One region of the Pseudomonas sp. 22526 genome, then DNA from elsewhere that is predicted to be linked to it. Evidence: riboswitches for the same ligand, from Rfam matches in the RefSeq annotation. Region 1 holds a riboswitch; the other holds the start of a gene.

What was found. A riboswitch is a leader RNA that binds a small molecule or an ion and turns the genes downstream of it on or off. The one in region 1 is predicted to bind cobalamin.
Region 2: another riboswitch for cobalamin. It lies ahead of cobO (cob(I)yrinic acid a,c-diamide adenosyltransferase); the one in region 1 lies ahead of ACTJKT_RS20250 (CbtB domain-containing protein).

Annotation. Positions count from the first base shown of each region.
Region 1 covers NZ_JBQENK010000013.1:105,415-112,540, reverse strand. The annotation lists gene cobN (cobaltochelatase subunit CobN) at 1-3,185, opposite strand, end outside; gene cobW (cobalamin biosynthesis protein CobW) at 3,189-4,256, opposite strand; cobalamin riboswitch at 4,353-4,551, opposite strand; cobalamin riboswitch at 4,657-4,878, shown strand; gene ACTJKT_RS20250 (CbtB domain-containing protein) at 4,977-5,165, shown strand; gene ACTJKT_RS20245 (CbtA family protein) at 5,177-5,884, shown strand; gene ACTJKT_RS20240 (cobalamin biosynthesis protein) at 5,881-6,294, shown strand; gene cobM (precorrin-4 C(11)-methyltransferase) at 6,376-7,122, shown strand.
Region 2 covers NZ_JBQENK010000003.1:150,121-172,561, reverse strand. The annotation lists gene ACTJKT_RS05600 (hypothetical protein) at 871-1,095, shown strand; gene ACTJKT_RS05595 (hypothetical protein) at 1,370-1,852, shown strand; gene ACTJKT_RS05590 (OmpP1/FadL family transporter) at 1,999-3,285, shown strand; gene ACTJKT_RS05585 (glutathione peroxidase) at 3,359-3,910, opposite strand; gene ACTJKT_RS05580 (hypothetical protein) at 3,979-4,101, opposite strand; gene ACTJKT_RS05575 (MFS transporter) at 4,098-5,300, opposite strand; gene ACTJKT_RS05570 (MarR family winged helix-turn-helix transcriptional regulator) at 5,352-5,756, opposite strand; gene ACTJKT_RS05565 (adenosylcobinamide-GDP ribazoletransferase) at 5,839-6,570, opposite strand; gene cobC (alpha-ribazole phosphatase family protein) at 6,573-7,148, opposite strand; gene cobT (nicotinate-nucleotide--dimethylbenzimidazole phosphoribosyltransferase) at 7,145-8,200, opposite strand; gene cobU (bifunctional adenosylcobinamide kinase/adenosylcobinamide-phosphate guanylyltransferase) at 8,197-8,718, opposite strand; gene ACTJKT_RS05545 (cobyric acid synthase) at 8,780-10,231, opposite strand; gene cobD (threonine-phosphate decarboxylase CobD) at 10,228-11,220, opposite strand; gene cbiB (adenosylcobinamide-phosphate synthase CbiB) at 11,213-12,121, opposite strand; gene bluB (5,6-dimethylbenzimidazole synthase) at 12,118-12,768, opposite strand; gene ACTJKT_RS05525 (cobyrinate a,c-diamide synthase) at 12,765-14,090, opposite strand; gene cobO (cob(I)yrinic acid a,c-diamide adenosyltransferase) at 14,087-14,698, opposite strand; cobalamin riboswitch at 14,779-15,014, opposite strand; gene ACTJKT_RS05515 (hypothetical protein) at 15,185-15,766, shown strand; gene ACTJKT_RS05510 (PQQ-dependent sugar dehydrogenase) at 15,839-17,158, shown strand; gene ACTJKT_RS05505 (O-methyltransferase) at 17,161-17,823, opposite strand; gene ACTJKT_RS05500 (C40 family peptidase) at 17,852-18,385, opposite strand; gene ACTJKT_RS05495 (C40 family peptidase) at 18,551-19,174, opposite strand; gene hda (DnaA regulatory inactivator Hda) at 19,388-20,092, opposite strand; gene ACTJKT_RS05485 (AI-2E family transporter) at 20,321-21,394, opposite strand; gene ACTJKT_RS05480 (DUF2066 domain-containing protein) at 21,431-22,441, opposite strand, start outside.

The DNA.
Region 1 (7,126 bases):
TAGCCGCCCCAGTTCAGGTAGACCTCGGCCAGGTCCTCGCGACTCTGCCACAGGCGACCGTCGATAGCCCCCTGCACGCCCGCACCATAGGCCCCGGGCTTGGCGCCGAAGATCCGCCAGCCGGCCTGGCGCTGCGCGGCCTCGGCATCCAGGCCGGACTGCAGCAGCGCTTCGCGCTCGGCGCGAACCTTGGCCGCCAGCGGGTTGAGGTCGTCCGGCTCGTCCAGCGCGGCCACCGCCTGCACGGCGGCGTCGAACAGGCGGATCAGGTTGGCGAAGGCATCGCGGAAGAACCCGGACACCCGCAGGGTCACGTCCACCCGCGGGCGGTCCAGCAGGCTCAGCGGCAGGATCTCGAAGTCGTCGACCCGCTGGCTGCCGGTGGCCCACACCGGACGCACGCCCATCAGCGCCATGGCCTGGGCGATATCGTCGCCGCCGGTGCGCATGCTCGCCGTGCCCCACACCGACAGGCCGAGCTGACGCAGGTGGTCACCATGGTCCTGCAAGTGCCGTTCGAGGATCAGGTTGGCCGACTGGAAACCGATGCGCCAGGCGGTGGTGGTCGGCAGGTTGCGCACGTCCACCGAGTAGAAATTGCGCCCGGTGGGCAGCACATCCAGGCGTCCGCGGCTCGGTGCGCCGCTGGGCCCAGCCGGCACGAAACGTCCGCCCAGGGCATCCAGCAAACCGCCCATCTCTGCCGGGCCGCAGGCATCCAGGCGCGGCGCCACCACCTCGCGCAGGCTCTCGATGATCGCCTTGACCTCGCTCCAGCCGGGCTCGTTCAGTTGCGCGACTTCACCCGACAACGCGGCTTCGATCAACTGCCCGGCGAACAACTCCAGGCGTTCGCGGGTATCGCCGGCGGTGCGCCACAGCTGCCCGCTGATGTCCTGCAAGACCTGCGGCCGGCGGCCGCTCCAGGGTTCGGCCAGGGCGCAATCCAGCGGATCGAAACCCAGCTCGAAGGCCTTGGCCAGGGCCCGCAACAGGCTCGACTGCGCGCCCCGACCATCGCCACGGGGAATCCGCAGCAGGGCCAGCAAGGTATCGATGCGCAGGCGGCCCACGGGCGACTCGCCGAACACATGCAGGCCGTCGCGGATCTGCGACTCCTTCAGGTCGCACAGGTAGGTATCCAGCCGTGGCAGCCAGAGCGCGGCGTCGGCCTCGCTGTCAAGCTGCCCGTCCAGCTGCAGTTCGCGGTCGATCCGGGTCACCCGCACCAGCTTGAGAATGTCCTTCTGCAACTCGCGGGCACGGCGCGGGTCGAGCAGTTGCGCTTCGTAGTACTCGTCGGCCAGCAGTTCCAGGTCGCGCAACGGGCCGTAGGTTTCGGCGCGGGTCAGCGGCGGCATCAGGTGGTCGATGATCACCGCCTGGGTCCGGCGCTTGGCCTGGGCGCCCTCGCCCGGGTCGTTGACGATGAAGGGATAGATGTTCGGCAGCGGCCCCAGCAGCAGGTCCGGCCAGCAGTTTTCGGACAGGCCGACGCCCTTGCCCGGCAGCCATTCCAGGTTGCCGTGCTTGCCGACATGGATCAGCCCATGGGCGCCGTAGGTCCGGCGCAGCCAGAAATAGAACGCCAGGTAAGCGTGGGGCGGCACCAGGTCCGGGTCGTGATAGACCGCGCTCGGGTCGACCTGATAACCGCGCGCCGGCTGGATGCCGACGAAGGTCAGGCCAAAACGCAGGCCAGCGATCATCAGCCGCCCGCTGCGGAACATCGGGTCGTTTTCCGGCCCGCCCCAGCGTTCGAGCACCGCCCGGCGGTTGGCTTCGGGCAGCGCGTCGAACATGGCCTGGTACTCGTCCAGCGCCAGGCTTTGCTGGCACGGGCGCAGGTCGAGGCTGTCCAGATCGTTGCTGACCCCGCCGAGCAATTGCTGGATCAGCGCCGTCCCGCTGTCCGGCAGCTCGGCCGGCAGTGGGTAACCCTCGGTCTGCAGGGCACGCAGGATATTCAGCGCCGCCGCCGGCGTGTCCAGGCCCACGCCGTTGCCGATGCGGCCATCGCGGGTCGGGTAGTTGGCGAGGATCAGGGCGATGCGTTTTTCGCCATTGGGCAGCCGGGCCAGATCGATCCAGCGCCGCGCCAGTTCGGCGACAAAATCCATGCGCTCGGGGGCCGAGCGGTAGCAGACCACGTCCGACTGGCTGCGCTCGCTGCGCCAGGCCAGGTCCTTGAAGCTGATGGGCCGGCTGATGATGCGCCCGTCCAGTTCCGGCAAGGCGATGTGCATCGCCAGGTCCCGCGGGCCCAGGCCCTGCTCGCTGGCGCGCCAGCCGGGTTCGTTGTCCTGGGCGCAGATGGCCTGGATCACCGGGATATCGCGGCGGAACGGCCGCAGGTGCGGCGCCTCCGGGCTGGACTGGGCAAAACCGGTGGTGTTGAGGATCACTCCCGCCCGCACTTCATCCAGCAGGTCCTCGACCAGCGCCAGGCAACCGGGCTCCTTCAGGCTGGCCAGGGCGATCGGCAGCGGGTTCAGGCCCGCCGCCTGCAAGCGCCGGCAGAACTCATCGATAAAGGCGGTGTTGGCCGCCTGCAAATGCGAGCGGTAGAACAGCAGCGCCGCCACAGGCTGGCCGGCCCGCCAGTCGGCTTGCCAATCGCCGAGGGCGGCGCTGCTTTTGTTCGGGTGATAGATCGCCGTGCGCGGCAGGGTCTGCGGCTCGGACCAGTAGTAGTCGCGCCCCAGCCAGCCGCTGGCCAGGCAGCGGTACAGGTTCAGCGCATTGCCCATGCCGCCCTGGCGCAGGAAGTGCCAGAGGCGATCGCGGTCGGCGGCGGGCACCGTGCTCAGGTCGCTCAGTTCCGGGTCCGGCCGATCGTCGCCCGGCACCAGGATCAGCTGCACGCCGCGTTGCGCCAACTGCACCAGTTGCTCGATGCCATACCGCCAATAGGCGATGCCACCGTGCAGGGAAATCAGGATCACCTTGGCGTGGCGCAGCACCTGGTCGACATACAGGTCGACCGAGGCGTGGTTCTGCACCTGCATCGGGTTGGCCAGGCGAAAGCTCGGGTAGTCCTCTGGCAGTTGCTGCGCCGCTTCGGCCAGCAGCGCCAGACTGGAGTCGCCGCTGCACAGGATCACCAGCTCGGCGGGGGTTTGTCCAAGGTCGGCAATGTTGTCATCCGACACGAAACCGCCGGGCTGGGTCCTGAGCAGGTGCATGGCTTACACGCTGAGGGCGGCGCGCAATTGCGCTTCGAGCAGGGTAGCGTCCAGTTCCTGGCCGATCAGCACCAGGCGCGTGGTGCGGGCTTCGTCGGCGCTCCACTGGCGGTCGAAGTGCTTGTCGAAGCGGGTACCCACGCCCTGGATCAACAGGCGCATCGGCTTGTTGGGGATCGCCGCGAAACCCTTGACCCGCAGGATGCCGTGCTGCACCACCAGTTGGGTCAGGGCGTCCAGCAGCAGGCTTTCGTCGGCCTGTGGCAGTTCGATGGAGATGGAATCGAAGGCGTCGTGATCGTGGTCATCGTGGTCGTCACCATCATGGTGGTGATCGTGATGGCTGTGGCGGCCGTCGATGTGCTCTTCCGAACCCTTGCCCAGGCCCAGCAGCACGTCCAACGGCAGGCGACCGCTGCTGGCTTCGATGACTTTCACCGCCGGCGGCAGTTCCTCGGCGACTTCCAGGCGTACCTTGGCCAGGTCTTCCGGGCTGATCAGGTCGGCCTTGTTGAGGATCACCAGGTCGGCGCTGGACAGCTGGTCGGCGAACAGCTCATGCAGCGGCGACTCATGGTCGAGGTTCGGGTCGAGCTTGCGCTGGGCGTCCACCTGATCCGGGAAGGCGGCGAAGGTGCCAGCGGCCACGGCCGGGCTGTCGACCACAGTGATCACCGCGTCGACGGTGCAGGCGCTGCGGATTTCCGGCCACTGGAACGCCTGGACCAGGGGTTTTGGCAGGGCCAGGCCGGAGGTTTCGATGAGGATATGGTCGAGGTCGTCGCGACGGGCCACCAGCTCGCGCATCACCGGGAAGAACTCTTCCTGCACGGTGCAGCACAGGCAGCCGTTGGCCAGTTCGTAGACGCGGCCGCTGGCCTCTTCCTCGGTGCAACCGATGGCGCACTGCTTGAGGATCTCGCCGTCGATGCCCAGTTCGCCGAACTCGTTGACGATCACCGCGATGCGGCGGCCCTGGGCGTTGTCCAGCATATGCCGCAGCAAGGTGGTTTTGCCCGAGCCGAGGAAGCCGGTAACGATGGTGACGGGAAGTTTGGCCAGTGTTTTCATCGGATGCCCTTTGGCAAGGTGGCGGGCATACGGGACGAGAACCGCGCAGGCAGGTGCACGGAAGAGTTCGCCACCGGATCACCCCGCCCGGTTGTAGTGAGAATCTGGTCCGAGGCAGGTCTCCTGGCTGACGGCGCGCCGGTCGTTGGACTGGCGAACGATGCGCCTTCCCGCCGCCTGGCAGTGGCCTTGCATCGTTCATCACCGTTTACAGTTGCGGGGGCAGCCGCGGCTTGGACCGCGTTCCCTTCTTAGCTTCGGCAGACGCCGAAGAACCTCGAGAGCGCAAGGCTACGCAGTGCTTGGGGGGCGGTCAATGTCCGTGCAGCGCGAAGCTCCGCGAATCGCGCTCGAAAACGAGAACCCCTGCCAATTGACGCCCCTCCCTCGCCCATGCTCTCCTACACGCCTTGTTACGGGTGCCCTTCACAGGGTGAAACGGGAAACCGGTGCGTCACAGGCCAAAAGCCTTGATCAGTCCGGTGCTGCCCCCGCAACGGTAAGCGAGCGAAGAATCAGATCCACTGTGCCAGCAGTCCGGCATGGGAAGGCGATTCTTGCAGGCGTGGCGCAAGCCCCGCCCCTCGCGAGCCCGGAGACCGGCCCGCTGCACAGTCATAACAAACCCGCGGTGGGCGGGCGCTGTTAATTCCCCGCGAGCCCGTCTCGCGGGGTTTTGCTGCGCTCGATTCACCCGCTGACACACCAGAGGGAAGCGCCATGTCGATCATCAGCAGCACCAGCCACTCCAGCAGCACCACCGCCACCCTGAGCCAACGCCTGGTCGCCGCCATCGGCGCCTCGGTCCTCGGTGCGTGCCTGGTGTATTTCGCCGGTTTCTCCCATATCGAAGCGGTGCACAACGCCGCCCACGATACCCGTCACAGCGCCGCCTTCCCTTGCCACTGAGACCTGCCGAGATGATCAAGCGTATCGCGCAAACCGCGGGTTTCACCGGGTTGCTGGCGGCCCTGTTGCTGACCCTGCTGCAAAGCTTCTGGGTCGCGCCACTGATCCTGGAGGCGGAAACCTACGAGAAAGCCCCGGCCGCCCAGCATGAAGCAGTGCATGAGCATGCCGCCGGCACCGCCGCCCACAGCCACGACGCCGAAGCCTGGGAGCCGGAAGACGGCTGGCAGCGCGTGCTGTCCACCACCGGCGGCAACCTGGTGGTCGCCGTGGGGTTCGCCCTGATGCTCGCCGGCCTCTACACCCTGCGTGCGCCGAACCGTACTTCCCAGGGCCTGCTCTGGGGCCTGGCCGGTTATGCCACCTTCTGCCTGGCGCCGACCCTCGGCCTGCCGCCCGAACTGCCGGGCACCGCCGCCGCGGACCTGGGGCAACGGCAGATCTGGTGGGTCGGCACCGCCGCTTCCACCGCGGTCGGCATTGCCCTGATCGTCTTCGCTCGCCACTGGCTGCTGAAAGTGCTGGGCGTGGCCATCCTCGCCGTGCCGCACATCATCGGCGCGCCACAGCCGGAAGTGCATTCGATGCTCGCGCCGCAAGCACTGGAAGCGCAGTTCAAGATCGCTTCGCAGCTGACCAACGCCGCGTTCTGGCTGGCCCTGGGCCTGATCAGCGCCTGGCTGTTCCGCCGCAAGAGCGACGATCAGTACTCGGCATGACGGCAGCCAGCACAGCGCCGACCCTGGTGGTCGGCCTGGGCTGCCAGCGGGGCTGCCCGGCGGAAACCCTGCGCGCCCTGCTCGACCAGACCCTGAGCGCCCACCGCATCGACCTCGGGCAGATCAAGGCGTTGGCCAGCATCGACCTGAAACACGAGGAACCCGGACTGCTGGCCCTGGCCGCGCAATTGGGCCTGCCCCTGACCTGTTTCAGCAGCCGCCAGTTGACGCCTTATGTGCTGCAACTCAGCCATCGCTCGCAGATCGCCTACGAGCACTCCGGCTGCTACGGGGTCGCCGAAAGTGCCGCCCTGGCCCTGGCCGAACACCTGGCCCAAGGCCCGGCAAAGCTGCTTGTCCTGCGGCAGAAAAACGCCCAGGCAACCCTCGCCTTGGCCTGCTGCGGGTAAATCTTCGATAATCCCCGCCACTGATCATGAGCAATCTTCATCTGTGAGGTTGCCTCGCCCCTTTTTTCACAGGAGAACGCCATGACCGTCTTTTTTATCGGCGCAGGTCCCGGCGACCCGGAACTGATCACCGTCAAGGGCCAGCGGCTGATCCACAGCTGCCCGGTCATCATCTATGCCGGCTCCCTGGTGCCCGAAGCGGTGCTGCAGGGCCATAGCGCCGAACAGCTGGTCAACAGCGCCGAACTGCACCTGGAACAGATCATCGAGCTGATCAAGGGTGCCCATGCCAAAGGCCAGGACGTGGCCCGGGTACACTCCGGTGATCCGAGCCTGTACGGCGCCATCGGCGAGCAGATTCGCTGCCTGCGCGAGCTGGGCATTCCCTTCGAGATCATCCCCGGCGTGACCGCCACCGCAGCCTGCGCGGCCTTGCTGGGGGCCGAGCTGACCCTGCCGGACGTCGCCCAGAGCCTGATCCTGACCCGTTATGCCGACAAGACCTCGATGCCCGCCGGCGAAGAGTTCGCCAGCCTGGCCGCCCATGGCACCACCATGGCGATTCACCTGGGGGTCAACCATCTGCAGAAGATTGTCGCCGAGCTGTTGCCCCACTACGGCGCCGACTGCCCGATCGCCGTGGTGCACCGGGCGACCTGGCCGGATCAGGACTGGGTTCTGGGCACGCTGGCGGACATTGCCGAAAAGGTCCAGGCCAAGGGGTTTCGGCGCACGGCGTTGATTCTGGTGGGCCGGGTGCTGGCCACGGACAGTTTCAGCGAATCGTCGTTGTATCGCGCGGGGCATGCGCATTTATATCGGCCTTGAGGCC
Region 2 (22,441 bases), on a different contig from region 1:
CGGCACGCCCGTGCTAGAGCAAGCGCTTGGGACAATCCACAGAAGCTGTGGATAACTCAGTGGACAACCGCCCTACAAGTCGCCGAAAGCCGCATGGGACGGGGCCCGCAGTCAAACTGACGATTTTTTCACCAGTAAAAAAAACCGATGTTTTTCATTGACTTAAATTTTCATCGCAGGCATTGAAGGGCCCGGCAGCTGAGGTGACAGGCTGGTGACAGCCCGCGCAACTATTGTGCACAAGTACCCTCGATCCGGTTATATCGCTGCACCTTTTTCGCCCGTTCACGGGAGAACAGCATCGAGGACCAAAGATTCCAGTAACAACTTTCTGCTCAACTACGTTGGAAAGCCCAGCCTGTCTCGTTCATGGCCTCGCCCCTGCAACGCTCATAACCATTTTGCCTAACACACTTGCACCAGCTACATCAATCCGTTATCATCCACAGCGTTAGTACCAAGCTGAAAGTCAATTCTGGTCGAACAAGTCCCCCGGTTCAGCTTCCCTCAAGAGAAGTTTCTACCGACTACAAGGGATCGACCACCTCGCTGGTTTCCAGGTAAAGCTTTCGCCGACACCGCCTTTGAACACATTGCAAAGGATGTCGCGAAGCACTTTTACTCTGACCGAACCAACCTGCAAATTGATCAGGATCTTCACCTGGGGCCCAGAACCTTAACCCCCCGCTGTGATTGCCTGCCCTCCTAAGTACCTACCTGCCAGCCCTAGCGCGCACTTGATAAAGCGCTTCCAACTGGCTGCTTTGTTCCAGTCGGGTTCTTCGTTCGACCAATGGTGGTCGACGTTACTGGAACGTTTTAACGTTGCACGGTTCTTAACCGTGTCATTTGTAGGAACACCCAATAACTATGTCTACTCAAATCCAGACCCAGGATGCCATTCGCACCCTCACCAACGCTTTTGCTCCAATGAACTGCCTGATCATGGCTGCTCGCAAAGGCTGCTTCAGCTTCACCCTGGTCAACGAACACGGTATCGCTCGTCACAGCGAACGCCTGTACCCCGACCAGTACTCCAGCGCCGAGCCGCTGCAAGCGGTGATCGAGCGAACCCGCCAGGCCTTGACTGCCTGAGACGCCAGAGCGCTGAAAACCCGAAGCCCCGCCTGAACAGCGGGGCTTTTTGTTGCCTGTTATTTCGGTTTTTCCGCCTTCGGCTAAAGCACCATCCGATATAACGGTTATAACTCGAAGCTGGAAATATTTTAAAAACAGTCCTTTACAGCAACGATATGACACTAGACTTCAACTCAAGCGGCATGATCCGCTTCCGGCGAGTCTGACCGATCCACCGCTGCCAAGCTCCCCCATCAGGCCTCGCCGGCCACTTTCACCTTTCGAGGGTTTTATGGGTATTGCCGCCAGCGAACTGTGCCGCTACGTGATCCGCCCAACCCTGATCTATCTGGGCAGTCACAGTCGCACTGCAGAATCACTGCTGCTAGGCATCGCTGCCAGCCAATCCGCCCTCGGCTCCGCCCTGCACGACCGCAGAGGCCACGGCCTCTATCGCATCGCCGAACCCCGCCACCAGGCACTCTGGGACCACTACCTGGCCCTGGACCCGGAGCGGGCCAGCCTGGTTCGCGGCCTGGCCAGCCAGCATGCATTCCTCAGCGGGCCACACCTGGAATTGACCGTCAACCTGCGTTACGCCACCGCCATCGCCTGGCTGCTGGTAGAAGAGCAGAACACCCCGCTCCCCGAGGCCGACGACCTGGTCGGCATGGCCCGCATCTGGAAGCAGATCTTCCAGCCACAAGGACGCTTGCGGGACTTTGCCGACGCCTGGCAAACCTGTGTTGCACCGCTGAATCAGGTCGCCTGCTGAATCGGACTTTTTGCAAGATCGTGCAAACAACGGCAATTTTGGTCGGATTGTCCTACAAAACCGCTCTATCTCAAGCCATACAGCCTATAGCGCTGAGGAGGAAATGTTGGTAATTTTCGCTCCGGTGATCACCAGGAGTTCTAATAATGAAAAAAGTAATACTCAAAACCAGTCTTAGCCTTGCCGTTGCCATGGCATCCACTCAACTCTTCGCAAGTGGCTTTGCCCTGAACGAACAAAGCATCAGCGGCATGGGCACTGGTTTCGCCGGTCGATCCTCTGCTGCCGATGATGCAAGCACAGTTTTTGGTAACCCTGCCGGTATGTCGCGCCTGAAACGCCAGCAAGTCACTGGCGGTGTCGCGGCCATCGATGCATCCACCGACATCAACGATGCCAGCGGCAGCCGTAGCGGTACCAACAAAGGCGATATGGTGCCCTTCACCACCGTGCCCATGGGCTTCTACGTCAAGCCTATCGACGATCAGTGGGCCTTCGGCCTGGGTGTCTACGCCCCATTCGGCCTGATCACCGACTACGAAAACGGCTTCCAAGGCCGTAACTTCGGCAGCAAGAGCGAAGTCAAGGTCATCACCTTCCAGCCAACCGTCAGCTACGCCTTCAACGACAAGGTGTCGATCGGTTTCGGCCCGACCATCAACCGCATTTCCGGCGTCCTGGAATCCGCACTGACCACCCCTCTGTCGCCCAACGACGGTCGTGTCCAGATCAAGGGGAACGACATTGGCTACGGCTACAACATCGGCGTGCTGGTCCAGGCGACCGACACCACCCGCGTGGGCCTGACCTACCACTCGAAGGTCAAGTACAAGCTCGAAGGCCACACTGAAGTCAGCCCAGGCGCCGGCACTCCGAGCGCCCTGCTGCGTGGCGCTCGCTATGACGCCTCGCTGGACATCACCACCCCTGAATCGGCCGACTTCTCGGTGACCCAGGACCTCAACGATGCCTGGAAACTCTACGCCGGTGCGACCTGGACCCGCTGGAGCCGCCTGAAAGACATCACCGTGGAAAACGAAGGCGTAACTGCCAGCGCCGGCGGCCTTCTGGCCCCGGGTGCGCTCAGCACCGTCAAGGAAGAGCAGAACTGGCACGACACCTGGGCCTACGCCATCGGTACGTCCTACCAGTTGAACAAGCAGTGGGTACTGCGTACCGGCCTGAGCTTCGACCAGTCGCCAGCCAACAACACCAACCGTTCGCCACGCATTCCTACCGGCGACCGGACCATCTTCAGCCTCGGCGCCGGCTGGAGCCCAACCGAAGACCTGACCATCGACGTGGCCTACTCCTACCTCAAGGAAGAGAAAGTCAAGGTCAACAACAGGAACCAGCAACTCGGCCAGTCTTACAGCTCCGAGTACGAAAACAGCGCGAACGGCTTCGGCGTGGGTGCAACCTACCGCTTCTAAAGCCTGATGGCCTGAACGAAAAAGCCCCCGCATCCAAGGATGCCGGGGCTTTTTTATTGGCCGCAAATAACACTCAAGGCTTGGATGCCAGCGCCTGTTCCACTGCCTCGATCAACTCAGGACTGTCCGGTTTGGTCAGGCTGGAGAAGTTGGCGATCACCTTGCCCTGGCGATCGACCACATACTTGTAGAAATTCCACTTCGGCGCACTGCTCTGCTCGGCCAGGACCTTGAACAGGTGCACCGCGTCCGGGCCTCGGACCTGCTGCGGCTCGGTCATGGTGAAGGTGACGCCGTAGTTCACATAACAGACCTTGGCCGTTTCCGCGCCATCCCTGGACTCCTGCTTGAAGTCATTGGACGGCACACCTACCAGCTCCAGCCCCTGATCCTTGTAACGCTGGTACAGCGCTTCGAGCCCCTTGAACTGCGGGGCGAAACCGCAAAAGCTTGCGGTATTGACCACCACCAGCGGTTTGCCGGCAAAGCGCTGGCACAGATCGATGGATTCCTTGGCGCGCAGCTTGGGCAACGAGCCCTGCAACAGCGACGGGCATTCGCCCGCCCAGGTCGAACCGGCAAACACCATGAGTACAGCTGGAACAGCCAGCCAACGCGCCAACATATTCAACTCCTTGAAAGTACCGTCAGGGGTGAAGCTACTCGCCCGGCGGAGGCCCTAGCAAGCGCCTCCTAGCAGACGCCCATGCCCAACTGCATCAGCGCCAGCCCGCCCTGGTGCCAGCCCCACCAGGCCAACGCCAACAGCGCGACGACAACCGCCAGGCCGACCCAGCGCAGACCTGTCCGGCTCATGCCGCGCTTGCCTGCAAACGCGCGACCGGACGTTCGCGCACCGGCCAGTTCAGGGCCGCGGCCAGCAGACTGAGGAGAATCGCCACCTGCCAGATCAAGTCATAACTCCCGGTTCGATCGTAGACCACCCCGCCGAGCCAACCGCCGAGGAACGAGCCCAACTGGTGAAACAGAAACACGATGCCGCCCAGCATGGACAGGTTGCGCACACCGAACAAGGTGGCCACCGTGCCATTGGTCAGGGGCACCGTCGACAGCCACAGGAAGCCCATGGCCATGCCGAACAGATAAGCACTGACTTGCGTCACCGGCAGCCAGAGGAACAGGCCGATGACCACCGCACGCAGCAGGTACAGGCCGGTCAGCAAGCGCGGTTTGGACATGCGCCCGCCCAGCCAGCCGGCGGTGTAGGTGCCGAAGATATTGAACAGGCCGATCAGCGCCAGCACCGTGGTGCCCACTGTAGCCGGCAAGTGCTGGTCCACCAGGTAGGCCGGCAAATGTATGCCGATGAACACTACCTGGAAACCACAGACGAAAAAGCCGAACGCCAGCAGCCAGAACCCGGAATGGGAGCAGGCCTCGCGCAAGGCCTCGGAGAGGCTCTGCTCATGGCCCAGGCTTGGCAGCGGCTTGTCCTTGAGCATGCTCACCAGCGGCACGATCAACGCCACCAGCAAGCCCAGCACCAGCAGCGCTGACGACCAGCCGAGCCAGCCGATCAAACCCAGGGTGCCCGGCAGCATGGCGAACTGGCCGAACGAACCGGCCGCACTGGCGATCCCCATGCCCATGCTGCGTTTTTCCGGCGGTAACGCGCGCCCCACCACGCCGAGAATCACCGAGAACGAGGTCCCCGAAAGACCGATGCCGATCAGCAATCCGGCACTCAATGACAGCGACAGCGGCGAATCGGCCAACCCCATGAACAGCAGGCCCACGGCGTACAGCACGCCGCCGATCACCACCACCTTGGCCGCGCCGAAGCGATCGGCCAGGGCACCAGTGAAAGGCTGGGCCAGGCCCCAAATGAGGTTCTGCAAGGCGATGGCAAAGGCAAACACCTCGCGCCCCCAGCCGAACTCAGCGCTCATGGGCGGCAGAAACAGCCCGAAGCCATGTCGAACCCCCAGAGACAAGGCCAGGATCAGCGCACTCCCGAGAAGAACCCAACCGCTGGTACGCCACATCGAAGTCATTTTATTCTCCATTTACGGGTATATACCCGCTTATCATCGAACGAACAGTGCTCACGACAGTTCGTTCAGCAAGGCCAGCAAGGTTTCGCGTTTCTCTGCCCCCAGACGATCGATCAAGCGCTGTTGCGCCGCTTCCCAGGCCGGCAAGGCCGCCAGCAGTCGTTGCTGGCCCTCCTGGGTCAGCTGGACGATACGATTGCGTTGATCCTCACCCTCGGACAGCCGGACCAGCCCCTCGCCTTCCAGCACCCGCAGGTTGCGGCCCAGGGTGCTGCGATCCAGGCCCATGGCCTCGGCCAGGCTGGAAATGCTCGGTTGGTCCAGGCGCTGCAGGTTGCTCAGTAAAGAATACTGGGCAACGTTGATCCCGAAGCCGTCGAGAGCGCCGTCGTAGAACCTGCTGACGCCACGGGCGGCGCGACGCAGGTTGGTGCACAGACATTGAGAAGGAAGCATGGTGCGTGTATATACCCGCGATTAACGGAATGCAAGAATTTTGCAAAGCCCAGGGCGCGGATAACACCCGCGCCCCGCCTTTCTAGAACAGCGCTAACCCCACCAGGACCGCCACCTCCAGCAGTTCCAGCAGAGCCCCCGCCGTGTCCCCGGTGGTGCCGCCCAGACGACGCAGCATCAGCTGGCGCAAGCCGACAAACACCACGCCCGCCAGCAGCAACGCCAACACTGCGCTATAGCCACCGAGCACTACGCACGCCAGCGCTGCGAGCGCCAGCACCCACTTGCCGGCCAGACGCGGCAGATGATTCGCCAGCGCCTGCCCAAGGCCACCAGGGCGCACATAAGGCGTGCAAAGGAACAGCCCCAGCAAGGCGCCGCGACCGATCAGCGGCGCCAGCAGCAAGGCAACGCCGGCCTGCTGCTCGATCAGCGCTACCAGCGCGGCGAACTTGAGCAGCAACACCAACCCCAGGGTGACCACGGCGATCGGCCCGCTGCGCGGGTCCTTCATGATCGTCAGCGTGCGCTCGCGATCGCCGAAGCCGCCCAGCCAGGCGTCCGCGCTGTCGGCCAGCCCATCCAGATGCAGGGCACCGCTGAGCAGCACCCAGACCGTCAGCAACAACGCCCCATGCAGCAACAACGGCGCGCCCATCAACAACTGGTTCATGCCCCAGAGCAGCAGCCCGAACAGCAGGCCGACCAGCGGATAGAACAGCAATGACCGGCCCATTTCCTCGGGCGACGGCATGCCCGGCAAACGCACCGGAAAACTGCTGAGAAATTGCAGGGCGATCCAGAATGGCAGCACGTTCAGGCTCCTTCGCTCAACACCAGGCCCGCCTCGACAGTCAGGGCGAACAAGGCACCGTGAGCGACCTCGACATTCAGCAACTGCTCTCGCGGCAAACCCCGGGCCCGGGCCAGCAGCAGCCGCATCACCCCGCCATGGCTGACCAGCAGCACCCGCTCGCCGGCATAACGCTGGTGCAGACGCTCGACCGCCCCCAGCACCCGCGCGGAAAACGCCAGCACCGGCTCGCCCTGCGGCGGGGTAAAGGCATAAGGATCGGCCCAGAACCGCCCCAGCGCCTCGGCATCGGTCGCCATCAGCGCCGCCGCGCTCTGCCCTTCCCAGGCGCCGAAATGCAGCTCCTGCAGATCCGGTTCCAGAGTCACCGGCAGCGCCAGGCGCAAGCCCAGTTCCTCGGCGAAACGCGCACAGCGTTGCAAGGGCGAGCTCACCAGCCGATCCCAGGGCCCCTGGCCGGCGACGGCGGCGCGCATCTGCTGCCATCCGGCATCGGTCAGGGCATCGTCGAGGCTGCCGCGCAGGCCACCACCAAGCTCGGTTTCGCCATGGCGCAGCAGGTCCAGGCGCAAAGTCATGCCGGGCGATCCGCCACGGCCGCTTCAGCGAAGGTCGCCATCTGCCCGTGCAGGTCGCAGGCCAGGCGCAGCAGGGGCACCGCCAGCGCCGCGCCACTGCCCTCGCCCAGGCGCAAACCGAGGTCCAGCAAGGGCTCGGCCTCGAGGGTTTGCAGGATATGCCGATGCCCCGGCTCGGCCCCACGATGGCCGAACAGCAACCACTGGCGGCACTCGGGGTTCAGCCGCACTGCTACCAGTGCCGCCACGCTGCAAATGAAGCCGTCGACCAGCACCGCCACGCCTTCCTGGGCACAGGCCAGGTACGCCCCCACCAGGGCAGCGATTTCAAAACCGCCGAGGTTGAACAAGGTCTGCAAGGCATCGCCACGCTGGGCGGCATGCAGGCTCAAGGCTCGCTCGATCACCCGCGCCTTGTGGCTGACACCCGCCGCATCCAGGCCGGTGCCGGGCCCCGCCAGATGCGTCACCGGAATGTCCAGCAAGGCGCAGGCCACGGCGCTGGCCGCAGTGGTGTTGCCGATGCCCATCTCGCCACCGATAAACAGCTCGCTGCCCTGCTCGACGGCCCGCAGCACAGTGTCACGTCCAGCCTGCAGGGCTTGCTCGCCCTGGGCCTGGGTCATGGCCGGCCCCTCGACGAAGTTGCGGGTGCCCGGCCCCAGGTTCAAATGACGCACGCCAGGCAGGTTCAACCCGGGCGTCACCGTGCCGAGGTCGACCACTTCCAGGCGTGCCCGCAGCTGCCGCGCCAACACGCTGATGGCCGCACCGCCAGTGACGAAGTTGTGCAGCATCTGCCCGGTGACTTCCTGCGGATAGGCCGAAACGCCCTCGGCCACCACCCCGTGGTCACCGGCGAAAATCGCGATCCACAGTTGCTCCAGGCCAGGCTTGACCCGCCCCTGCAAGCCGGCCAGCTGTACCGCTACCCGCTCCAGTTGCCCCAGCGAACCCGCGGGCTTGGTCAATTGCTGCTGACGCAACCGCGCCGCCTCCAGGGCTTGAGTGTCGAGCGCCTTGCACGGCCGCAGCCACCAGAAGTCATTCATAACGCAGTTCCTTTCAGAGTCAGGGGCAGGCCGGCCACCGTCAGCACTACCCGCTGACAACGCTCGGCCAGGGCTTGATGCAACCAACCGGCTTCATCGACATAACGGCGAGTCAATTCGCCCAGCGGCACGACACCCATTCCGGTCTCGTTGCTGACAAAAATGATTTCGCCCGGCAGCGACGCCAGGCACTGCAACAGGGCTTCGCGCTCACTGGCGAGCCGTTCGGCATCCTCCAGCAGCAACAGGTTGGTCAGCCACAAGGTCAGGCAATCCACCAGCAGGCAGCGCTCGGCGCTCGCCGCTTCGCGCAGCACCCGCGCCAGTTCCAGCGGCTCCTCGATCAAGGCCCATTCGGCCGGACGCCGTTCGCGGTGATGGGCAATGCGCTGGTTCATTTCGCCGTCCAGCGCCTGGCTGGTGGCGATATAGGTCACGGCCAGGCCGCTCTCGCCGGCGAGCTTTTCAGCCAGGCGACTCTTGCCGGAGCGGGCGCCGCCGAGGATCAGTTGCAACATGCTTGGAAACCCTTGAATTGAGGTACAGCCACAGCGGCGCCGCAATGCTGGCGCCGACGCTCTAAAGCCCGCAAAGCTGGCGCAGGCGCTCAGTGTCCAGGTGCTGTTCCACCAGGTCGGCCAGGCGCTCGATGTCGCGCTCGCGCAGGGCGTGGTAATCGACCGCCTGCACCTCGCGCAAACCCGCCCAGCGCAGCAACGCACTGCAGGCCGCCGGCGCTTCGAACAAGCCATGCAGGTAGGTACTGAGAATCTGCCCATCGTCGCTGCGCGCGCCGTCGCAACGACCATCGTCCAGGGTCACGGCCGGCAGTTCCAGCGCAGCCCCCGTCGTGACCCCGGCATGGATCTCATAACCGCTGACCTCGGCCTTTTCCAGCGCCAGGTGTCCACGCACGTTGCGCAGTTGCTTCTCTTGTTCCAGTACTGTCTCGAACGCCAGCAACCCCAAACCCGCGCTGGAGCCTGGCGCGCCTTCCAGCCCCAGGGGATCGTGCAACTGCTCGCCGAGCATCTGCAAACCGCCGCAAATGCCCAGCAACTTGCCGCCATAACGCAGGTGCCGGGCGATGGCCGTGTCCCAGCCCTGGGCGCGCAGATACGCCAGGTCGCTGCGCACGCTTTTCGAGCCGGGCAGGATGATCAGGTCGGCCGGCGGAATCGCCTGGCCCGGACCGATGAATTGCAGGTCCACCTGGGGGTGCAGGCGCAGCGGGTCGAAGTCGGTGTGATTGCTGATACGCGGCAACACCGGCACCAGCACTTTCAGCACCTGCTCGGCCTTGTCGGCTTGACGCTGATCAATACCGTCTTCGGCTTCCAGATGCAGGTCCAGTACGTAGGGCAGCACGCCGATCACCGGTTTGCCGGTACGCGCTTCGAGCCAGTCCAGGCCCGGTTGCAACAGGGCGATATCGCCGCGAAAACGGTTGATGATGAAACCTTTGACCCGCGCCTGTTCGCTCGGCGACAACAGCTCCAGGGTGCCCACCAGATGGGCGAAAACCCCGCCACGATTGATGTCGGCGATCAGCAGCACCGGGCAGTCCACCGCTTCGGCAAAGCCCATGTTGGCGATGTCGCCGGCCCGCAGGTTGATCTCCGCCGGCGAGCCCGCGCCCTCCACCATCACCACCGGATAGGCCGCGCTCAGGCGTTGGTGAGAGGCCAGCACCGCCTGCATGGCGATGGCCTTGTAGTCGTGATAGGCCACGGCGTTCATGGTGGTCACCGCACGACCGTGAATGATCACCTGGGCCCCGGTGTCGCTGTTGGGCTTGAGCAGCACCGGGTTCATGTCGGTGTGCGGCTCCAGGTGCGCGGCCTGAGCCTGCACCGCCTGGGCGCGGCCGATCTCGCCGCCGTCGGCGGTCACCGCGCTGTTGAGGGCCATGTTCTGCGGCTTGAAGGGCACGACGCTGACACCCTGGCGCGTCAGCCAGCGGCAGAGGGCCGTCACCAGGGTGCTTTTACCGGCATCGGAGGTGGTGCCCTGCACCATCAGGGTGGTCATGGATGTTCCTTGGCGTAGGTGACAAAGGCCTGTTCGAGACGCGACCAGTCGGCCTCGTCGGCCGGCAGGCCGAAGCGCAGGCTGCTGTTGTGGGTGAACAGCCGCAGCAGGATGCCGCGACGGGCCATGAACTCATGCAACAACTCGGCGCGATCGGTGATCAGCCACTGGAACAGCGCACAGCCTCCCAGGGGTTTCAGGCCGTGGCGCTCGAGCAGTTGCGCCAGGCGCAGGCTCGCCGCTTCGCTGCGCAGCCGTTGCCGCCCATGGCCTTCGCTGTCGCGCAGGCATACTTGGCCCAGCACCCGGGTCGGTCCGCTGACGGCCCAGGGGCCGACCTGTTCGGCCAGCAGCTTGAGCAGCTTGCGCTCAGCCAGGACGAAACCCAGGCGCACACCGGCCAGGCCGAAAAACTTGCCGAAGGAGCGCAGGACAATCAACCCCACCTGATCGGCCTGGGCCGCCAGACTCAGGTGCGGGGTGTTGTCCATGAAGGCTTCGTCGACCACCAGCCAGCCACCGCGCTGCGCCAGGCGCGCGTGCCAGTCCAGCAGGCGCTCCGGGGTCAGGCTCAGGCCCGTGGGGTTGTTCGGGTTGACCACCACCAGCACGTCCAGGCTGTCGAGGAAAAAGTCCACTTCCTGCTCCAGCACTTCACGCACGATGTAGCCGCTGCGGCGCCAGGCTTCGGCGTGTTCGGCATAACAGGGCGACAGCACGCCGACCTTGCCGGCGCGACGCAAACGCGGGAGCAACTGGATCGCCGCCTGGGAACCGGGCACCGGCAACACATGGGCGGCGCCGTAGTAGTCGCGGGCGGCCTGCTCCAGGCCGTCGTCAGTTTCCGGCAGGCGCGCCCAAGCGCGTATGCCTATCTCGGGAATCGGCCAGGGCCAGGGCGCCAGGCCGCTGGACAGGTCCAGCCAGTCGGCCTCGGCGATGCCGTATTGCTCGGCCGCCTTGCGCAGGCGGCCACCGTGCTCAAGCATAGAACTCAGCTCCCACGCAGAGAATCAGCAGCCATAACCAGACCCCGCGCTGTACCAGTTGCCAGCCGCGATCGATGGACGAAGCATCGGCCGCCACGCCCTCGCCCAGCTGCGGGCGCTGGTGCAGCTCGCCGTGATAGATCGCTGCGCCGCCCAACTCGACACCCAGGGCCCCGGCCCCGGCCGCCATCACCGGCCCGGCATTCGGGCTATCCCAGGTCGGTCCCTGGCGGCGCCAGCATTTCAGCGCCAGGCGGGTCTTGCCCAGCAGTGCGTAAGTCAGGGCCACCAGACGGGCCGGAATATAGTTGAGCAGGTCGTCGATCTTCGCCGCCGCCCAGCCGAAACGCTCGAAACGTTCATTACGATAGCCCCACATCGCATCCAGGGTATTGCTCAGACGATAGAGCACCACGCCCGGCGCGCCGGCCACGGCAAACCAGAACAAGGCGGCGAACACCGCGTCGCTGCCGTTCTCCAGCACCGATTCGGTGGCGGCGCGGGCGACTTCGGTGGCATCCAGTTCGCTGGTCTGGCGACTGACCAGATAGCCGACCCGCTGCCGCGCCTGATCCAGGTCGTCGCTGCGCAAGGCCTGGGCCACCGGCTCGACATGCTCGCCGAGGCTGCGCAGGCCGAGGGCGCAGTACAGCGCCAGGATCTCGAACAGCCAGCCGATATAGGGCAGCCAGGAAAACAGCGTCGCCAGCAGGGTCAGCGGCAGCACCGCGATGACCCAGGCAGTGACGCCATGACTGCGCCAGCCGCGACCGCCGGAGTTGAAACGTTGCTCGATGCGATCGGCAAAACGGCCGAACGCCACCAGCGGATGCCAGCGTTTGGGTTCGCCCAGCAACGCGTCCAGCGCTACCCCGGCGACACTCAGCAACGCCACACTCATTGACTCACTCCCCAGTAGTTTTCATACAGCAATTCACTCAGCGGACGCTCCCGCGCCCAGCCTTCGAGCACCAGCATCGGCGCCGGGTAAAACTCGCCCACCGGCCCCAGGCACAGCACCGCCAGCGGCTTGGCCCCGGCCGGCAGGCCAAGCAGCTCGGCCAGGGCAGCGGGCTCGAACAGCGACACCCAGCCCATGCCCAGTCCTTCGGCCCGGGCCGCCAGCCACAGGTTCTGAATCGCGCAGGAAAGCGAAGCCAGATCCATTTCCGGCAAGGTGCGCCGGCCAAAGATATGCCGCTCACGGTCGTCCATCAGCGCCGCCACCAGGACCTCGGCGCAGTCGTTGATGCCTTCGACCTTGAGCTTCATGAACTCGTCGGAGCGTTCGCCCAGGGCCTCGGCGGTGCGTACCCGCTCCTCTTCCACCAGTTGCTGGATCTGCCCGCGCAACGGCCGGTCGCTGATACGGATGAAACGCCAGGGCTGCATCAGGCCGACGCTGGGCGCCTGGTGCGCCGCCTCCAGCAGGCGACGCAAGACCTGCGGCTCGACCCTGCCACCGACGAAGTGGCGCATGTCGCGACGCTCGGCGATCGCGCGATAGACCGCATCGCGTTCGGCCGCGGAAAAGGCGTTGTCGCTCATGGGCACCGCGCGAGCAGGCTCGCTCCTGCCGGCGCCAGCAGGGCCGCCACCGCTTCGGGGTTGGACGGGAAATAGAAATGCACATAAGAGGCGGTCATCCGCCCTTCGCGGTAAACCGCTTCCGCGCCGCGCCCGCCATTCGGGCTCAGGCCGCGGGCGATCGGCGCAAGCTCGGTGCTGGTCAGCGAATGGTGGTAGGTATGGCCGCGCAGCGAGCCTTCCGGCAACTCCACTGCCTGCAAGGCCAGGGCCGCCAGGCGCTTTTGCATCACCGCATCGCCGGGCAACAGGCCCAGCAGTTCGGCGCGTTCGCCGTCGACGTCGGTCAGGGAGTCCAGCAGATACAACATGCCGCCGCACTCGGCGAGCAAGGGTTTGCCGGCAGCGTGATGCGCGCGGATCGCCCTGAGCATCGAGCCGTTCGCCGCCAGCGCCCGGTGATGCAACTCCGGGTAACCGCCCGGCAGATACAGGCTGTCCGCCTCGGGCAGTGCCGCGTCATGGATCGGCGAGAAAAAGCTCAGCTCGGCGCCCATGGCCCGCAGCAGATCCAGGCTCGCGCCATAGGTAAAGGCAAAGGCTTCGTCGCGGGCCACGGCAATGCGCACCCTGGCCAACAGCGGTTCGATAGCAACCGCCTGGGGAGCGGCAAACGCCACGGCGGGCGGCAAGGCCACTTCGCAGCTGTCGGCCAGGGCCGCCGCCGCGGCGTCGAGACGCAGATCCAGATCGTTGAGTTCGCTGGCCTGCACCAGCCCCAGATGGCGGCTGGGCAGTTCGATGCCGGTTTCCCGGGACAACGCGCCATACCAGCGCAGGCCCTCGGTCAGGCTGCCTTCGAGCAACTGCGCATGGCGCAGGGTGCCGACGCGGTTGGCCAGCACCCCGGCGAACGGCAGGTCCGGCTGATAACGCGCCAGCCCCAACGCCAGGGCACCGAAAGTCTGGGCCATGGCCGTGCCATCGATCACCGCGAGCACCGGCACGCCGAAATGCCGCGCCAGGTCGGCGCTGGACGGCGTGCCGTCGAACAGCCCCATCACGCCTTCGATCAGGATCAGGTCCGCCTCGCCGGCGGCCTCCCACAACAGGCGGCGGCTTTCCTGCTCGCCGACCATCCACATGTCCAGCTGATACACCGGCGCACCGCTGGCGCGCTCGAGGATCATCGGGTCGAGAAAGTCCGGGCCACACTTGAACACGCGCACCTTGCGTCCCTGGTTGCGATGCAGGCGGGCAAGCGCGGCGGTCACGGTGGTCTTGCCCTGACCGGAAGCCGGCGCGGCAATCAGTACCGCCGGGCAATGACGGGCATCACTCACAGTTCGACGCCTTTTTGCGCTTTGATCCCGGCCTGGAAGGCATGCTTGACCATGCCCATTTCGGTGACGGTGTCGGCCAGTTCGATCATCTCCGGCTTGGCGCCACGCCCGGTGACCACCACATGTTGCATCGGCGGACGCGCCTGCAGGTCGCTGAGCACCTGGTCCAGGTCCAGATAGCCGTGCTTGAGGGCGATGTTCAATTCGTCGAGCACCACCAGGCCGATGTTCGGATCGCTCAGCAGTTCGCGGGAAACCGCCCAGGCCGCTTCGGCAGCGGCGATGTCGCGCTGGCGATCCTGGGTTTCCCAGGTGAAACCTTCGCCCATGACATGGAAACGCACCTGCTCCGGGAAGCGCCGGAAAAACAACTCCTCGCCAGTGCTGTTGCGACCCTTGATGAACTGCACCACGCCGCATTGCATGCCGTGGCCCATGGCGCGGGCGAGCATGCCGAAGGCCGAGCTGCTTTTGCCTTTGCCGTTGCCGGTCAGCACCAGCAGCAAGCCGCACTCGTTCGGCGAGTTGGCGATGCGTTCATCGATCACGGCTTTTTTGCGCAACATGCGCGCCAGATGGCGTTCGTCACGATCAGGGGATTCAGTCATGGGGCAGCTCTCCGTTGGGGCTGGATAACGGGGGGCAGGAATAGGAATAGACGGCGCAAGCCTGGCATCGCCCACCGTGATGCCGTTGGATGGATCAGGCCGGTCTCCGGGCTTGTGAGTGGCTTGGACGCCCAACTGCGCGCCTTCCCATGTCGACAATCGACACAGTGGCCTCAGGCGCAGTCTTGACTCACTTACCGTTGCGGGGGCAGCGCCGGAATTGTCGTGCGTGCGCCTTCGGCACGCGTACTCACCGGCTTCCCTGTTTCACTCTGTCGACCTGCGGCCACAGAGCACCTGAAACAAGTCGCGAAGGTTAGAGGGTTGGGGGTGGAGCGTCAATTAAAGCCGGGGGCCGACAGATCGACGAACTGCTGCATATCGGAAATATGACGCCAATCTTGTGCCACACTCAGTGCAGCGATATCAAATAGCCATAATCCCGTTAAAAAACTCCAATATCTCAACAATAATAGGAAAAGTCCGATGAAAGGCATGATCGTCAGCAATCCGAAACTGGAATTCCTGCGCCCTGCCCTGGAACGCTGGTTTGATTGCATCGACCGCTACAACGCCGTGCGCGGTGATAACGAAAGCCCTTACTGGTTCGACGAACAAGCCAACCTGGGATTGCTCTCGGCGGCGGCCTGGATGGCCGAGATGGTCACCCTGGAACACACCCCGAGCAAAAAACAGGTCGAGGACGGCGACCGCAGCGGCCGCACCGACCTCTACATCGCCACGCAAGAGGAACGCGTCTATATCCAGACCACCCAGCGCTGGCCCCGGGTCAACAGCCTGCACCTGACCCAACCGTTGCTGGATGCCGCCAGCGACGCGAAAAAAGCCAGCTACCCCAGCGACCTGAAACTCGGCTGCCTGTTCGTCACGCCACAGAAAACCCAGCACAGCGCCACCCCGGAAGAACTGCAGGACATGGTCGACGACCTGCAAAAGGAACATTGCTGTGCCGTGGCCTGGTACTTCCCCTACGCGTACCGCAAATTGCGCAACGAAGCCGGCAACTATCACCCCGGCGTTGCCGTGCTGTTCAAGGAAGCGCGCTGAACGGGTTGAACCATCGCCCGTCTGTGCTTCTCTATGACTACACCGACGTCGTGCATTCATAGGGAAATCAGCATGCTCAAGCCTCGATACGCAATCCTTATTACCCTCGCCGCAGGCCTTGCCGCCTGTGGCGAAAGCTCCACCCTCCAGGTCTCCGACGGCACCGGCCCCTCGCCGAAACTGCCCGAACCGAACAAAACCCTGTTCCCAACCGTGAACATCGCGCCCGCGATCGGCTGGCCGCAAGGCGCCAAACCGGTGGCCGCCGCCGGCACCCAGGTGGCCGCATTCGCCGAAGGCCTGGACCATCCGCGCTGGCTGTACGTGCTGCCCAACGGCGACGTCCTGGTGGCGGAGACCAACGCCCCGCCCACGCCCGATGACGGCAAGGGTTTGCGCGGCTGGATCGCGGGCAAGCTCATGAGCCGCGCCGGCGCCGGCGTGCCCAGCCCGAACCGCATCACCCTGCTGCGGGACAAGGATCACGACGGCGTGGCGGAAACCCGCACGGTGTTCCTGGAAAACCTCAACTCGCCGTTCGGCATGACCCTGGTGGGCAATGACCTGTACGTCGCCGACACCGATCGCCTGGTGCGTTTCCCCTACAAGGACGGCGACACCAAGATCAGCGCCCAGCCGGCCAAGGTGGTCGACCTGCCTGGCGGCAAGCTGAACCACCACTGGACCAAAAACGTGATTGCCAGCAAGGACGGCAGCAAGCTGTACGTCACGGTCGGTTCCAACAGCAACGTCGGCGAAAACGGCATGGACCAGGAGGAAGGTCGCGCCGCCATCTGGGAAGTCGACCGCGCCACCGGCAAGCAACGGATTTTCGCCTCCGGCCTGCGCAACCCCAACGGCATGGCCTGGGAGCCGCAAAGTGGCAAGCTATGGACCGCGGTCAACGAGCGCGACGAGATCGGCAGCGACCTGGTGCCGGACTACATCACCTCGGTCAAGGACGGCGCCTTCTATGGCTGGCCATACAGTTACTACGGCCAGCATGTGGACGTGCGAGTCACTCCACAGAACCCGGACCTGGTGGCCAAGGCCATCGCCCCGGATTATGCCGTCGGCCCGCATACCGCCTCCCTGGGCCTGGCATTCGCCGAAGGCAGCAAGCTGCCGACGCCGTTCACCCAAGGCGTGTTCATCGGCCAGCATGGCTCGTGGAACCGCAAGCCCCACAGCGGCTACAAAGTGATCTTCGTGCCCTTCGCCAACGGCAAGCCGGTGGGCCAACCGGTGGATGTACTGACCGGTTTCCTCAATGCCGATGAAAAAGCCATGGGCCGCCCGGTCGGCGTGGTGATCGACAAGCAAGGGGATCTGCTGGTGGCCGATGATGTCGGCAACAAGGTCTGGCGCGTGTCAGCAGCCAAGGCGCAATAGGTTCAGCGCTTGCGGCACAGGGTCAAGCCATCCCCCAGGGGCAGCAGCGACAGGTCGACACGCGGGTCATCCTTCAAGGCACGATTGAGTGCCTGGATGGCCCGGGTGTCTTCGCTCTGGGGATTCTCCTCCAGCACCCGACCGCTCCACAGCGTGTTATCGAACACCGCCAGCCCACCCACGCGCAGCAAGCGCAGGGCACTTTCCAGATAAGCCGGATAATTGGCCTTGTCGGCGTCGATGAAGACCAGGTCGAAACCAGCCTCGCCCTCCTCCCACTCGATCCTGGCCAAGGTCTCCAGGGCCGGCGCCAGACGCAACTCGATCCGCCCGGCGACACCCGCTTCCTGCCAGTAGCGGCGCGCGGTGGCGTTGTAATCGCCCGGGATGTCACAGCAGATCAACTGGCCATCCTCCGGCAAAGCCGCGGCCATGGACAAGGCGCTGTAGCCGGTGAAAGTCCCCACCTCCAGCACACGCCGGGCGCCGATCAGTTTGATCAGCAAGGCGAGGAACTGCCCCTGCTCGGGCGCCACCTGCCAGCGCGCCATGGGCAGCGCCTGGGTTTCGTCACGCAGACGGCGCAGCAGCGGCGTTTCGCGCAGGGAAACGTCGAGCAGGTAGTGATAGAGGGCGTCGTCGAGGTTGAGGGTACGAGCGGTCATGGCCACCTCGACGCAAAGAAAGAAGAACCTAAGGGTTGTGCGCCAGATGCTCTGGCTGCAGCACGCGCTTGGCGCTCAGGTAGGCTTTTTGCCAATAGGCCTTGGACAGGCTGTCCAGCTTTACCGTGCCGCCGGTGGCCGGCGCATGGACGAAGCGGCCTTCGCCGACATAGATACCCGCGTGGCTGACCTGAGAACCACCATTGGTGGCAAAAAATATCAGGTCGCCGGTCTGCAAGGCGTTCTTGCCGACATTCGGTGCACGCATGCCGATCATTTCGCGGGTCGAACGTGGCAGCGAGATACCGGCGGCATCGCGATAGACGTAGCCGATCAGGCCACTGCAATCGAAACCGGAGTCCGGCGTGTTGCCGCCCCAGCGATAAGGCGTGCCCACCAGGCCTAACGCACGAAACAGCACGTCTTCGGCAGCTGGCGAGAAGGTCTGGGGAGTATTGAAAACCGGAGCACGGACCACAGGCGCGGGTGGCGGGGTACGGCTGGCACACGCGCTGAGCAGCGCGGCGAGAACGATCAATGCGAGGCGGGCCGACGTCGACATATGCAGAACAATCCTGATCTGGATGCGGCTTTCTCTGCCGTGAGGCCGAAAACAAAACCGCGTAAGCAGGGCTTACGCGGTTAGTTTTCAACAATAGATCAGGATTCTAGCGTCTACGCGCCAAACTTCAAGTAAGACTTTAACTTCACCTTACAAAAAGTCCGCTTACTTGCGTGCAGTGATCACGGTCGGGGCCATGGCGAGGGCGCGCTTGGCTTCGATGAAGGTCTTGCTCCAGTAGCTGTCGCCCAGGCTGTCCACCCGCACACCACCGCTGCGGCGGCTGCTGGAGTGGATGAACTGGTCATCGCCCAGGTAGATGCCAGCGTGGCTTACGCGACCGCGGCGGCCATTGGTGGCGAAGAACAACAGATCGCCCGGCTGCAGCTTGTTACGCGCAACCAGCGGAGCGTCAACGTTGATCATTTCACGGGTGGAGCGCGGCAGATTCATGCCGGCTTCCTCACGGAACAGGTAGCCGATGAAACCGCTGCAATCGAAACCGGCTTCGGAGGTACCGCCGAAACGGTAACGGGTACCGATCAGGGACATGCCACGTTCGAGGATACTGTCAGCCAGCACTGGCAGCTGGTAAGGCTTGCTGTCAGCGAACTCGGCGAGTTCTTTTTCGGTTGCCAGCTCTTCCTGGAAAATAGCGGAAGACTGGGCTTTTGAAGAGTTTTGAACCTGTTGTTGCTGCTCTTGTTGGCTCACCGGAGAGTGGGTGGCGCAACCAAACAACAGGGTGACGAGTGCAAGAGGCACGAGGGGTGCGAAGCGCTTCAGCATGGGCACGACCGTGGCTTAAAGTTATAAAGAAGTCGCGACTATGCCCTCTATCGCTCTAATTTGCAAATTCAATCGATTGAAATGTGACTTATCGGTTTCGACTCAACATCTAAGGCCTTAAGCCCATTTTAAACGCACGCGTCTCTGGAACCGCTTCCGGATGCGGGTTTTCTGGCGCCTGAAATATGCCAAAAAGCCACTACCGCCCGCGGTTTACCAGCCCAGGGTTTCTTTGAGGAAGGGAATGGTGAGCTTGCGCTGAGCCTGCAAGGACGCCTGATCGAGGCGCTCCAGCAGCTCGAACAAGGCGCTCATGCTGCGGGTCCCGCGCGTCAGAATAAAGTGCCCGACTTCGTCGGTCAGGTGCAGCCCGCGACGCGAAGCGCGCAATTGCAATGCACGCAATTTGTCTTCGTCGGAGAGCGGGCGCATCTGGAAGATCAGTGCCAGGGTCAGGCGGGATTTGAGGTCCGCCAGCTTCACCGGCAGCTCCCGGGGAGAGGTCGAGGCCGCGATCAACAGGCGCCGGCCGCTGTCACGCAGACGGTTGAACAAATGGAACAGCGCCTCTTCCCAGTCAGCCTTGCCCGCCACCGCTTGCAAGTCGTCCAGGCAGACCAGTTCGTACTGTTCCAGGTTGTCGAGGATTTCGATGCCGCGATCCAGCAATTCCGCCAGGGGCAGATAGACCGCCGGCTCCCCCAACTGCTCGAACCGCAGGCAGGCCGCCTGCAGCAAGTGCGTACGCCCTACCCCATCCTTGCCCCAGAGGTAGATCAGGCTTTCGGTCCAGCCGGCGTCGGCTTCGCAAAGCCGCTCGACATAGCCGAGTGCAGCGGCATTGGCGCCTGGGTAGTAGTTGATGAAGGTGGCGTCATCACGCAGACGCACACCTAGGGGCAGCTGAATCGGTTTCATGCTGACTGAACAGTTCCAAACGAACCGTTAGTGGCCTCTGTGTAAAGTTTGCAAAGTTTATACCCGTGACGCCGGGCGCACAATGCAGCAGACCACAAGCAAAATCAAAGGTTTGCGTCAGCCTGATGAAATCACGGGGGTTTCTTTGACGGTGGATGTGACAGCTGTAAAGCCCCTCGGGGCCACCCGCCCGAAACACGGGCAGCCCGAAAGCATCAACAGTGGGCATTACCGCTCGGACTCCTCTGCGCCGCTATAGATGTCCGAATCCTTGTACAAGTCGTGCACATGGCGCACCAGCACCATGATCACCGCCGCCACCGGCAAGGCCAGCAGGATGCCGGTGAAACCGAACAACTCGCCCCCGGCGAGAATTGCGAAGATCACCGCCACCGGGTGCAGGCCGATCCGGTCGCCCACCAGCAAGGGGGTCAGTACCATGCCCTCCAGGGCCTGGCCAACCATGAACACCGCCACGATGCCGATCATCGGGTACAGGTCACCGCCGAACTGGAACAACCCGGCAATCAGCGCCGCGCCAATGCCGATGACAAACCCCATGTACGGCACTATGGCCGCCAGGCCGGCAATCAAGCCGATCAACAGGCCCAGCTCGAGCCCGACCAGCATCAGGCCGGCGGCATAGATCATTCCCAGGGCGACCATTACCAGCAGTTGGCCACGGACGAACGCCCCCAGTACCTCATGGCATTCCCCGGCCAGCGCCACCGCCCGCTCCTCACGATCACGGGGCAACAGGCTGCGGATCTTCGCCATCATCAGGTCCCAGTCGCGCAGCAGGTAAAAGCTGACCACCGGAATCAGCACCAGGTTGGCCAGCCAGCCGATCAGCGCCAGGCTGGAGGCCGTTGCCTGGCTCAGGACCACGCCGACGATATCGGTGGTCTGCCCCATGTGCTCGCTGATCGCCGCCTTGACCTTGTCGAACTTCCAGAAACCGTCGGACAAGCCCAACTTGGACTGCGCCCAGGGCATCGCCGTGTGCTGCAGCCAGTCGAGCATCTGCGGCGCCAGTTCGTACAGGCGCAGCAGTTGCTTGGCGAGCATGGGCACCAGCACCAGCAGCAACGCCATGACGATCAGGGTGAACAGGGCAAACACCGCCACCACGCCCCAGGTGCGCGACAAGCCGAGCTTTTCCAGGCGATCCACCAGCGGATCGAACAGATAGGCCAGCAGCAAGGCCACCAGGAACGGCGTCAGGATCGGATGCAACAGGTACACGAACCCACAGAGCAGGACCAACCCACCCAACCAGACCCATCGACGCGTATCAGCCATGAACCACTCCATTGCTTCTATATAAAGAAAGAAAACCTACCAGCGAAAACGCAGTTGCGCGGCCGGTGCAGGTGTCGGCGCAGGTGCCGCGCCTTCGACAGTCGGCTGGACAGGCGCAGCGCCCGCCGGGACTTCCTGCAACCGAGCCAGGCTCAGCTGCGCGCGCAATTGCTCGGCGCTGCCGCTGACCCGGTACACCGAGCGATCGCCATCGACGCTCTGCAAACGCCCGCCGAAGGGTTCGAGCAGACGCCCCAACGCCGCATAACGCTCCAGGTTCATGCCCTGCACTTCCAGCAACTGCTCGCTGGATGCCCCCGGCTTGACCACGAAACGCGGCGCCAGGCGCTGGCTGACCGCCAACAGCACGGCATCGGCCAAGGCCGGCACATCAGCTCCCTGGACGCTGCCCTGCTCCTTCTGGTCACCCAGCCACAGGCGCCATTTGGCCTGCCACTGACCGCCCTCTTCACTGGCATGCACCGCCAGCAGCGCATCCGCACCATAACGCTCCGACGCGGCACGCAATGGCGCCGGATCGGAACCTTCGAGATTCGGCGCCGTGGCGACAATCTGCTCATTCAGGTCAGCCAGCGGCAAACGCAGCGGCAAACCGCGGTGCAGGGCCGCGCGACGCAACGGCGTAGCGCTGGCCTGGCCATCCCCCACCAGGCTGGAACCTTCGCTGGAGTCGGTCAGCCACCAGCCGAGAATCGATGGGCGATTACTGCCCCACAGCGACAGGCCAGCCTGGCGCAACGCCCGATCGGTACTGGACGGATCGAAGTCGACCTGCAGGCTCTCGGGAGGACCGGCGTCGTAGCCGTACTGGCTGATGATCTGCTGCGGGTCCTTGCGGATCGCCGCCAGCCCGGGGTTCTGCAGGGCCTTGCTATCGCCGGTCAGGCGCAATACCAGGGTTTCCAGGGCCCGCTGGGTGGCCTGATCGCGCTCGCCAGGAGCCTGGCTGCTGACCGGCTCGCGGACCTGATACAGGTTATTGAGGGTTTCGGCATGACTCGCCAGGCTGACCAATGACAAACAGCC